Regions from separate parts of the Streptomyces sp. NPDC031132 genome, predicted to be linked through region 2. Evidence: riboswitches for the same ligand, from Rfam matches in the RefSeq annotation. Region 2 holds a riboswitch; each other region holds the start of a gene.
What was found. Region 2 has a riboswitch for cyclic di-AMP ahead of ACZ49B_RS08655 (M23 family metallopeptidase). Riboswitches for the same ligand answer to the same signal wherever they lie in the genome.

Region 1: another riboswitch for cyclic di-AMP. It lies ahead of ACZ49B_RS11870 (M23 family metallopeptidase); the one in region 2 lies ahead of ACZ49B_RS08655 (M23 family metallopeptidase).
Region 3: another riboswitch for cyclic di-AMP. It lies ahead of ACZ49B_RS35530 (transglycosylase family protein); the one in region 2 lies ahead of ACZ49B_RS08655 (M23 family metallopeptidase).

What each region holds. Positions count from the first base shown of each region.
Region 1 is NZ_JBVIGX010000006.1:211,955-215,152, forward strand. It holds gene ACZ49B_RS11865 (GntR family transcriptional regulator) at 1-266, opposite strand, end outside; gene ACZ49B_RS11870 (M23 family metallopeptidase) at 466-1,260, opposite strand; cyclic di-AMP (ydaO/yuaA leader) riboswitch at 1,274-1,432, opposite strand; gene ACZ49B_RS11875 (M16 family metallopeptidase) at 1,617-2,984, opposite strand; gene ACZ49B_RS11880 (M16 family metallopeptidase) at 3,005-3,198, opposite strand, start outside.
Region 2 is NZ_JBVIGX010000004.1:224,451-227,648, reverse strand. It holds gene ACZ49B_RS08665 (aspartate aminotransferase family protein) at 1-546, shown strand, start outside; gene ACZ49B_RS08660 (tyrosine-protein phosphatase) at 575-1,393, opposite strand; cyclic di-AMP (ydaO/yuaA leader) riboswitch at 1,705-1,881, shown strand; gene ACZ49B_RS08655 (M23 family metallopeptidase) at 1,884-2,903, shown strand; gene ACZ49B_RS08650 (SGNH/GDSL hydrolase family protein) at 3,072-3,198, shown strand, end outside.
Region 3 is NZ_JBVIGX010000046.1:10,280-13,477, forward strand. It holds gene ACZ49B_RS35520 (cytochrome P450 family protein) at 1-310, shown strand, start outside; gene ACZ49B_RS35525 (LysM peptidoglycan-binding domain-containing protein) at 413-1,462, shown strand; cyclic di-AMP (ydaO/yuaA leader) riboswitch at 1,745-1,916, shown strand; gene ACZ49B_RS35530 (transglycosylase family protein) at 1,919-2,617, shown strand; gene eno (phosphopyruvate hydratase) at 2,948-3,198, shown strand, end outside.

The DNA of each region.
Region 1 (3,198 bases), on a different contig from region 2:
GCCGCCAGCGGCTCGAGCAGCATCCGCAGTTCCAGGAGGTCGGCCGCCTCCTGCTCGGTGGGCTCGGCGACGCAGGCGCCCGCATGCCGCCGGGTGGTGACGAAGCCCTCGGACTCCAGGGTCCGCAGCGCCTCGCGGACCGGGACGCGGGAGACCCCGTAGCGCCGCGCCAGCAGCTCCTCGGTCAGCCTGCCGCCCGGCTCGAAGACACCGGAGACGATGTCGTCGCGGATTGCCGTGCATACCGCGTGCGCAGGAATACGCAAGTCCGGACCTCCGCCTATTTCCGACTGCCGACGCCATTGCCGCGACCGCTGGGATCGTAAGGCGACTCTATTGCAACAAGCGATGTTTTCCGAGCGCGGACGGAAATCGCGAATATTTACAGCCACCATGCGGCCACATGCGGCCACAACGCGAAGGCCCCGGCTCGGGGAGCCGGGGCCTTCGGTGAAGTGCTGCGGGTCAGACGTCGACGCCGTGGTTGCGCAGGTACGCGACCGGGTCGATGTCCGAGCCGTACTGGGCGCCGGTACGGGCCTCGAAGTGCAGGTGCGGGCCGCTGGAGTTGCCGGTGGAGCCCGACAGGCCGATCTGCTGGCCCGGGGTGACCTGCTCGCCGACGGAGACGCTCAGCGAGGACATGTGGCCGTACTGGGTGTAGGTGCCGTCGTTGTGCTTGATGACGACGTTGTTGCCGTACGCGCCGCCCCAGCCGGCCTCGACGACGGTGCCGGCGCCGACCGCGTGCACCGAGGTGCCGGAGGCCGCGTGGAAGTCGATGCCGGTGTGGCTGCCGGAGGACCACATGCCGCCGCCCGCGTGCCACTGGGTGCTGACGTAGGAGCCGTCGACGGGGGCGACGAAGGTGTTGAGGCGCTTGCGCTCCGCCTCGCGGGCGGCGCGCTCGGCGGCCTCGCGCTCGGCCTTCGCCTTCTCCTCGGCCTTCTGCTTGGCCTCGGCGGCGCGCGCCTTCGCGTCGGCCTCCGCCTTCGCCTTGGCGGCCGCGGCCTCTGCCGCGTGCTCCTGGGCCTCGGCCTGGGCCTCGATCTGGACCGGGAGGTCCTCGGCCGTCACGACGGCGTTCAGGCCGGTGTCCTCCATGGAGGGGGCCTTGTCCGACGCGGCGAACGCCGGGCCTGCGAGGGAGCCGACGACACCGGTGGTGGCGAGGGCGGCTATGCCGGCGTAACCGGCGGTCTTGCGGCTCAGACGACTGGAACCACGGTGCTTACCGGCGGCACGACTGCCAAACGCCATGAAGGGGTTGATCCTTTCCTTCCTTCTCGCCTACCGGGTTAGCTGACGGGTTCGGAGCAGGAAGGTCTCCTACGGGCCCCCTCTGGCGAGGCGGTCCGATTCACCCCAGGGACACATGTGGGTCCCCGGCTCCCCAGGCTCGCGCCTGACGGGGACTCGGCGATCGCTGCCCGGTGCCGCGGATGCGGCGCGTACAACTGACGGACAGCACGGCCGACGCTAGGCGGATCATCAGTCAATCGCCAAACAGACACGCCTTTTTGTTGCGTACGCCACACCGCATACAAGCAACCTCTCCACTAAACAGACAAAAGGGGCTCCGGTGGACAAGCCACCGGAGCCCCTTGGGATGTCCGTCAGTTGGTGACGACGGTGACCTCGCCGATCCCGAGCGCCCGCACCGGCGCCTCGATCTGCGACGCGTCGCCCACCAGGACGGTGACCAGGCGGTCCACCGGGAAGGCGGCCAGGACGGCCGAAGTCGCCTCCACCGTGCCCGTTTGGGCCAGCTGTGCGTACAACCGGGCCTGGTAGTCGTCCGGGAGCTCCTGCTCGACCTGGTCGGCGAGCGTGCCGGCCACGGCCGCGGCCGTCTCGAACTTCAGCGGGGCCACCCCCACCAAGTTCTGTACCGCCACGTCCCGTTCGGCGTCGGTCAGCCCGCCGTCCGCGAGGGTGCGGAGCACCTTCCAGAGGTCGTCGAGCGCCGGGCCGGTGTTGGGGGTGTCCACGGAGCCGCTGATGGCGAGCATCGAGGCGCCCTTGCCGTCGGCGGTGGAGCGCAGCACTTGGCCGAAGGCGCGCACGCCGTACGTGTAGCCCTTCTCCTCGCGCAGCACCTTGTCCAGGCGCGAGGTGAGGGTGCCGCCCAGGCAGTACGTGCCGAGCACCTGCGCCGCCCAGACCCGTTCGTGCCGGTCCGGCCCGATCCGGCCGATCAGGAGCTGCGTCTGCACCGCCCCGGGCCGGTCCACGATGACCACGCGGCCGGCGTCGTCGGCGGTCACCGGCGGCACCGGCAGCGCCTCGGCGAAGTTGCCGGTCCAGGTGCCCAGGGTGTCCGCCAGTACGGCGTCCAGGTCGATGCCGGTCAGGTCGCCGACGACCACCGCGGTGGCGGTGGCGGGGCGTACGTGGGCCTCGAAGAAGGCGCGTACGGCCGCCGAGTCGATCCGGGCGACCGTCTCCTCGGTGCCCTGGCGCGGGCGGGACATCCGCAGCGTGGCCGGGAAGAGCTGCTTGGAGAGCTCCTTGGCGGCGCGGCGCTGCGGGTTGGCCAGCTCGTGCGGGATCTCGTCGAGCCGGTTGCGCACCAGGCGGTCGACCTCGCTGTCGGCGAAGGCGGGCGCGCGCAGCGCCTCGGCCAGAAGGCCCATCGCCTTGGCCAGCCGGGAGGCCGGGACCTCCAGGGAGACCCGCACTCCCGGGTGGTCGGCGTGCGCGTCGAGCGTGGCGCCGCAGCGCTCCAGCTCGGCCGCGAACTCCTCGGCGGAGTGCTTGTCGGTGCCCTCGGACAGCGCGCGGGCCATGATGGTCGCCACGCCGTCCAGGCCCTGGGGCTCGGCGTCCAGCGGGGCGGCGAGGTTGACCTCGACGGCGACGACCTGCTGGCCCGGCCGGTGGCAGCGCAGCACGGTCAGGCCGTTGGGCAGCGAGCCCCGCTCGGGGGCCGGGAAGGCCCACGGCCGGGCCTCGCCGGCCTGCGGCTGCGGGTGGAAGGTCATCGTGACGGCTGCGGTGTCGCTCACTGCTCCGCCCCTTCGTTCTCGTCGTTCTCGTCGGCCCCGTCGGCCTCTGCCGGGAGCGGCTCGTACACCAGCACCGCGCGGTTGTCGGGGCGCAGTCGGGCCGCGGCCACGGCCTGCACCTCCTCGGCGGTGATGTCGAGGACCCGCTGGACGGCGCTGAGGGCCAGCTGCGGGTCGCCGAACAGCACGG
Region 2 (3,198 bases):
AAGGAATGGATCTTCCGAAAGGTCTATTCGTCCATGGACCGGGTGCTGGTGCACTCCGCCAGCTTCGGATCCAACGCGCAGGCGATGGCGGCCGGGCTCGCGGTGCTCTCCGTCATGGAGGACGAGTCGGTGGTCGCGCACGCCCGCGCGATGGGCGACCTGCTGCGCGGCCGGCTCGCCGCGCTCGTGGACGAGTACGAGCTGCTCCACGAGGTACGGGGGCGCGGCCTGATGATCGGCATCGAGTTCGGGCGGCCGTCCTCGCTGGGGCTGCGCAGCCGGTGGACCATGCTCCAGGCGGCCCGCAAGGGGCTCTTCGCCCAGATGGTCGTGGTGCCGCTCCTGCAGAAGCACCGGATCCTGACGCAGGTCTCCGGCGACCATCTGGAGGTCATCAAGCTCATCCCGCCGCTGGTCGTGGACGAGGGGGACGTCGACCGGTTCGTCGGCGCCTTCCGCGCGGTCATGGACGAGGCGCACGGCGGGGGCGCTCTGATGTGGGACTTCGGCAGGACGCTGGTGAAGCAGGCCGTCGCCGGCGGCTGACGGCCTGCTCCACGGCAGGTCCGGGCGGTCAGTCGAGCAGCTGCTCCCGCAGCCGGCCGAGGGTCTCGGGCGTGAGTCCGAGACCCTCGGCGAGGTACCGGTCGACCCCGCCCCAGTGCTCGTCGATGGTGTCGAAGGCGGCCGTCAGGTACTCGGCGCGGGCGTCGAAGAGCGGCGCGAGCAGCTCCATCACCTCGGGGGAGCGGGCCTCGGGCCCCCCGCTGGTCCGGCGCACCCGGTAGCGGCGGTGCGGGGCGTTGGACTCCAGGTAGTCCGCCACGATCGCCTCGCGCCCGACGCCCAGCGCGAGCAGGGTGACGGCGATCGACAGGCCGGCCCGGTCCTTGCCGGCCGCGCAGTGCATGAGTGCCGGAACGCTGTCCTCGGCGAGGGCGCGAACGACCCGGCCGTGCTCGGCGGTGCGGTGCTTGATCATCGAGCGGTACGAGTCGGTCATCCGGGCGGCGCCCTTCCCCTCGCCCAGGATTCCGCGGAGCTGCTCGAGGTCGCCGTCGCGGACCATCTTCCAGAATTCCTTGCCGTCGGCCGGATCCGACAGCGGGATGTTGACGTTCAGCACGCCGGGAAGCTCGACGTCGAGTCCCTCCAGGGCGTGGTCCGCGTTGTTGCGGAAGTCGAAAATCGTGTGGAGGCCGAGCGATGCGAGGAATTCTGCATCGGTTTCGGTGGCATGTGCCAGATGTCCGCTACGGAACAGTTTTCCCGGCTTGACCCTCCGCCCGTCGGTGGTCGGCAGTCCGCCCACGTCACGGAAGTTGCGCACTCCGGCCAGCTCCGGCTCCGGTAGGGGCTCCGTCCGCGGGTGCTGGGGTATCTGCTGGGTCACGGGAACTCCTCCGCGTCGTCGTGGGATGTCCGAATTACGCTACTTGGGACCAACTTGCCATCACCGGAGGCGAGATCGGGCGCAGCCCCGTGAGCCAGATCATACGGTGACCGTGAGTGCCTGATCGTCAAAGTCGAATGGCCCGGCCGGAGCGGTTGTTGGCGGCGGGGAATGGACGCAGGGTGACCGGAATTCCCTCGAACTCCCCGGATTGTGAATCCGTCGGGAAATTCGTGGCTTGTTCGGTGCGGCTCAACTCGATTACCTTCGCGATCGATCCGGATGGACCGCCGAATCCTGCCGCCGTCCGGAAACCGCACCCGACTATTCACGCGCGCGGCAGGAGCGGGGGAACCAGGTAAGCCGCTGTTCCCGATCTTCGTATCGGCGCAGCTCGGGGTGAAGCCGTACATGTTCCGCTCATGTGCCGCCGGACATCTCCAGTCCGAACCCGACAGCTCACCTCGCAGGCGACGGAGAGGAATTCGCCATGCCTGCAAAGGGTAAGCACCGCCGTCCCAAGTCCCGTTCCGTGGTGCGCGGCTTCGCCGTCGCAGGCTCCGGTGGCGCGGCCCTCGCGCTGCCGCTGCTGGGTGCCGCCGGCGCCCATGCGGCCGGTGCCCCGGCCGCCGCACCCGCCGCGGCTCCCGTGCAGGCCCCGCAGGTTCCGGCGGCGCTGCAGGCCGCGCCCGCCGCTGTCGCGCAGGGCTCGCCGGCCACTTCGGCCGTCTACACGGTCGTGCCGGGCGACTACCTCTCCAAGATCGCCCAGGAGCGCCACCTCTCGGGCGGCTGGCAGCAGCTGTACGCCGACAACCGCGAGGCCGTCGGCACCAACCCGTCGCTGATCCACCCCGGGCTGAAGCTGACCCTCGGTGCGCGGGGCGAGGCGGCCCCGGCCGCGCCGGCTCCGGCCGAGGAGTCCGCTCCGGCCCCGGCGAAGAAGTCCTCGGCCCACCACCCCGCCTCGGACCCGGCCCCGTCCTCGGACCGCAAGGACTCCGCAGAGGCCGCGCCGGCCCCCGCCGCCCCCGCGGCCGCTGCCGCCGCCGCGCCCGCCAAGAAGAGCACCGCCGCCAAGTCCGCCGCCGGTACGGTCACCGCCGCCGGCTTCGTCGCCCCCGTCGGCGGCGGGATATCGACCCAGTACAAGACCCCCGGCGCCATGTGGTCCAGCGGCTACCACACCGGTGTCGACTTCATCGCGAGCTCCGGCACCACCGTCCGCGCCGTGGGTGCGGGCACCGTGGTCTCCGCCGGCTGGGCCGGCGCGTACGGCAACGAGGTCGTCATCCGGCACGCGGACGGCAAGTACTCCCAGTACGGCCACCTGTCCCAGCTCTCCGTCTCGGCCGGCCAGAGCGTCACCGGCGGCCAGACCATCGGCCTCTCCGGCTCCACCGGCAACTCGACCGGCCCGCACCTGCACTTCGAGATCCGCACCGGGCCGTCCTACGGCTCGGACATCGACCCGCTGGCCTACCTCCGCACCAAGGGCGTGAGCATCTGACGGCTCCCGCCGTCGGAGAGAGGCAACCGGACCCGTGAGGCCGGGACCCGAGGGGGGTCCCGGCCTCACGCGCTGTCGTTCCGTACCGACCAGGTGGTAGAGATCACGGTCCGTCAACCCCTGCCTACGGTGGCGTAGGTCACGTGCCGCGGTGAAAGATGTGTTCTCGTGGCAGCGACGAAGACGACACTCAAAACCATCGGCTCGTACGCGGCGATCGGGGACAGCTTCACCGAGGGGGTGGGGGACCCGGGGCCCGGCGAGACCTTTCTCGGCTGGGCGGACCGGCTGGCCG
Region 3 (3,198 bases), on a different contig from region 2:
CGTCGCGGCCGGCGATCCGGTGCTCGTCGTCCTCGCCGCGGCCGACCGGGACCCCGAGCGGTTCGCCGATCCCGACACCCTCGACCTCTCCCGTACCGACAACCAGCACCTCGGGTACGGGCACGGCATCCACTACTGTCTGGGCGCTCCGCTCGCACGACTTGAAGGGCAGACGGCGCTTGCGACTTTGCTGACGCGTCTGCCGGATCTGGAACTCGCTGTTCCGTCCAACGAGCTTCGCTGGCGCGGGGGTCTGATCATGCGTGGCCTGCGCACTCTTCCCGTCAGGTTTACAGCTCGAAACATCTGAAGGCCCCCTGACCGTAAGTCAGCCCCGGTCAAGAGTTGTGACTAACGTGCTAAGACGGCTAGGTTCTGCCGTTACCCAGCCGTTATGCGAAAGGTGCAGCTCATGCGTTCCGGGAACGGCCGCCACAGACGCCCCCGCCAGGTACCCGCGATAGTCGTCACCGCCGGAGTCACCGGTTCCGCCTTGGCCCTGCCGCTGTTCGCCGCCACCGGCGCGAGCGCGGCGGACGCCTCCACGTGGGACAAGGTCGCCGAGTGCGAGAGCGGCGGCTCCTGGAGCGCCAACTCCGGCAGCGGGTCCTACGGCGGACTCTCGTTCACGCAGGAGCAGTGGAACTCCTCGGGCGGCCTCGACTTCGCCGAGCGCCCCGACCTCGCCAGCCGTTCGCAGCAGATCGCCGTCGCCGAGCGGGTCCTGGGCACCCAGGGCCCCCAGGCGTGGGGGCAGTGCTCGGAGTCGGCCGGGTTGACCCAGCAGGCACCCGCCGCGTCCGTGGACCCGGGCCTGCCCGGCACGCTCGGCCCGGTCGCCGCCAGCCCCTCGCGCCCCGACGACTCGGTCCCGGCCGGCGGTACCGGCGCGAAGGCGCACGACTTCGGCGCCCCGACCCCGGCTCCGACCCCGGTCTTCACGCTCCCGCCGGCGCCGCTCGCGCCGAGCAGCGGACTGCCCGTCATGCCCGACCCGGACGTGCCGTCCACGTCGCCGACCGTCCCGGTGCTCCCGGGCGACCCGACCATCACCCCGGGCACGCCCACGGCCCCGACGACGCCGACCGCGCCGACGACCCCGGGAAGCCCGACCACGCCCGGGAACCCGACGGACCCGACCGCTCCGGTCATCCCGGCCGACCCCGGCGCCCCCACGGCCCCGGGTACCCCGAGCACCCCGGGCGCCTCCACCGACCCGAGTGTCGTCCCGAACACCTCCGCCACCGGCAAGCACCGTGGTACTCCCGCCCTCGAGCTGCCCGCCGCATCTGAGGGGGCGTCGGCCCCCTCGTACACCGTCCAGGCGGGCGACAGTCTGGCCACCATCGCGTCTGCCAAGGGGGTCAAGGGCGGCTGGAACGCGCTCTACCAGGCCAATGAGCAGGTCATCGGCGAGGACGCAGATCTGATCAAGCCCGGCCAGAACCTGGATCTAAGCTAGGAATAGCGGCACTTCGGACACCCGGTAAGAGCTGAATGTCCGTAATCTGCAAGTGAGACATGTGTCTCTTCCGGTCAACTGGCGTGTCCCGCCTGGAGCCTTCCGCAAACCGCGGCCTCACCTGCGCAAACGCCCCTAAAGGGAGCGCAAGTAGGGGGCGTTTCTCCCCGGTGTTCCTCGTTGAACATCGGGGAGAGACCTGCCTACCTTCTGAGTCGCCCGCCACCGCGGGCTCCTTCGACCGCATCGCCGAATCCTGCCGGCGGCCGGAGGGAACAGTCGTCGCGTCAAGCGCCGAAGGCAGGAGCGGGGGAACCAAGGTAGGCGCCGGGACCGGCCGTTGAGAGACGGTCACGGAAACGGCTAGGGGTTAAGTCGCGCGCCACGTCGCACGGCCGGGCACTCATCAGCCCGAACCCGACAGCTCACCTCGTAGGCGTCGGTGAGGAGAACTCCATGCTGCTTTCCGGCAAGGGCAAGCACCGCCGCGCCTCCAAGGCCGCCCGCATCGTCACGCTCGCCGGCGTCACCGGTGTCGCCGTCGCCGCCCCGCTGATGGCGGCCGGCTCGGCCTCCGCCGCCACCGGGTCCGAGTGGGACCGCGTCGCGCAGTGCGAGTCCGGCGGCAACTGGTCCATCAACACGGGCAACGGCTACTACGGCGGCCTGCAGTTCTCGTCCTCCACCTGGGCCGCTTACGGCGGCAAGGCGTACGCCTCGCAGGCCAACCAGGCTTCCAAGTCGCAGCAGATAGCCATCGCCGAGAAGGTCCTCAAGGGCCAGGGCAAGGGCGCGTGGCCGTCCTGCGGCGTCGGCCTCTCCAACTCCTCTTACGCCGGCGGTGGTACGACCGACACCGCGAAGAAGACGGAGCAGAAGACCGAGACCAAGAAGACCCAGCCGAAGGCGACCGCGCCGAAGAAGGAGACGAAGCGCTCCGAGGCTCCGACGACCCGCTCCGAGCGCTCCGAGGCCCCGGCCCCGGCCCCGAAGACCGGCAACGGCTCGTACGAGGTCAAGTCCGGCGACACGCTCGGCACCATCGCCGAGGCCAACGGCGTCAAGGGCGGCTGGGAGAAGCTCTTCGAGCTCAACAAGGACATCGTCTCGGACGCCGACCTGATCTTCCCGGGTCAGAAGCTGAAGCTCAGCTGAACCCTGCCGTAACAACTGCGGCAGCGAGCACAACACGCAGCATCCCCACCGCCCGGCGCGTCTTCCCCCCACGCGCCGGGCGGCGGCGTTTGTCCGGCCCGGCCCCCTCCTGTTCCCCTCCTGTTCCCCTCCCGGACCGGGCCCGGACCCGGCCGGGACGGCGGCGGTCAGGGGCCGTATGTACCGGAAGACGGTTATTCGGGCCCTTTTTCGTCCCAGGAGGCGGGCGGTCGGCCGGCCTGGTGCCCGCAGGCGGTTAGGCTCTAGTCGGCGGGGCCATCCCACGGCCCGACATGCCACCGCACACCCAGCGTCACATCCCAGAAGGAGATGCTCGTGCCGTCCATCGACGTCGTCGTAGCCCGGGAAATCCTGGACTCCCGAGGCAACCCCACGGTCGAGGTCGAGGTGGGCCTCGACGATGGCAGCACCGGCCGTGCTGCAGTTCCGTCCGGCGCCTCCACCGGTGCCTTCGAGGCCATTGAGCTCCGTGACGGTGACCCCAACCGTTACATGGGCAAGGGTGTCGAGAAGGCCGTCCTCGCGGTCATCGAGCAGATCGGCCCGGAGCTCGTCGGCTA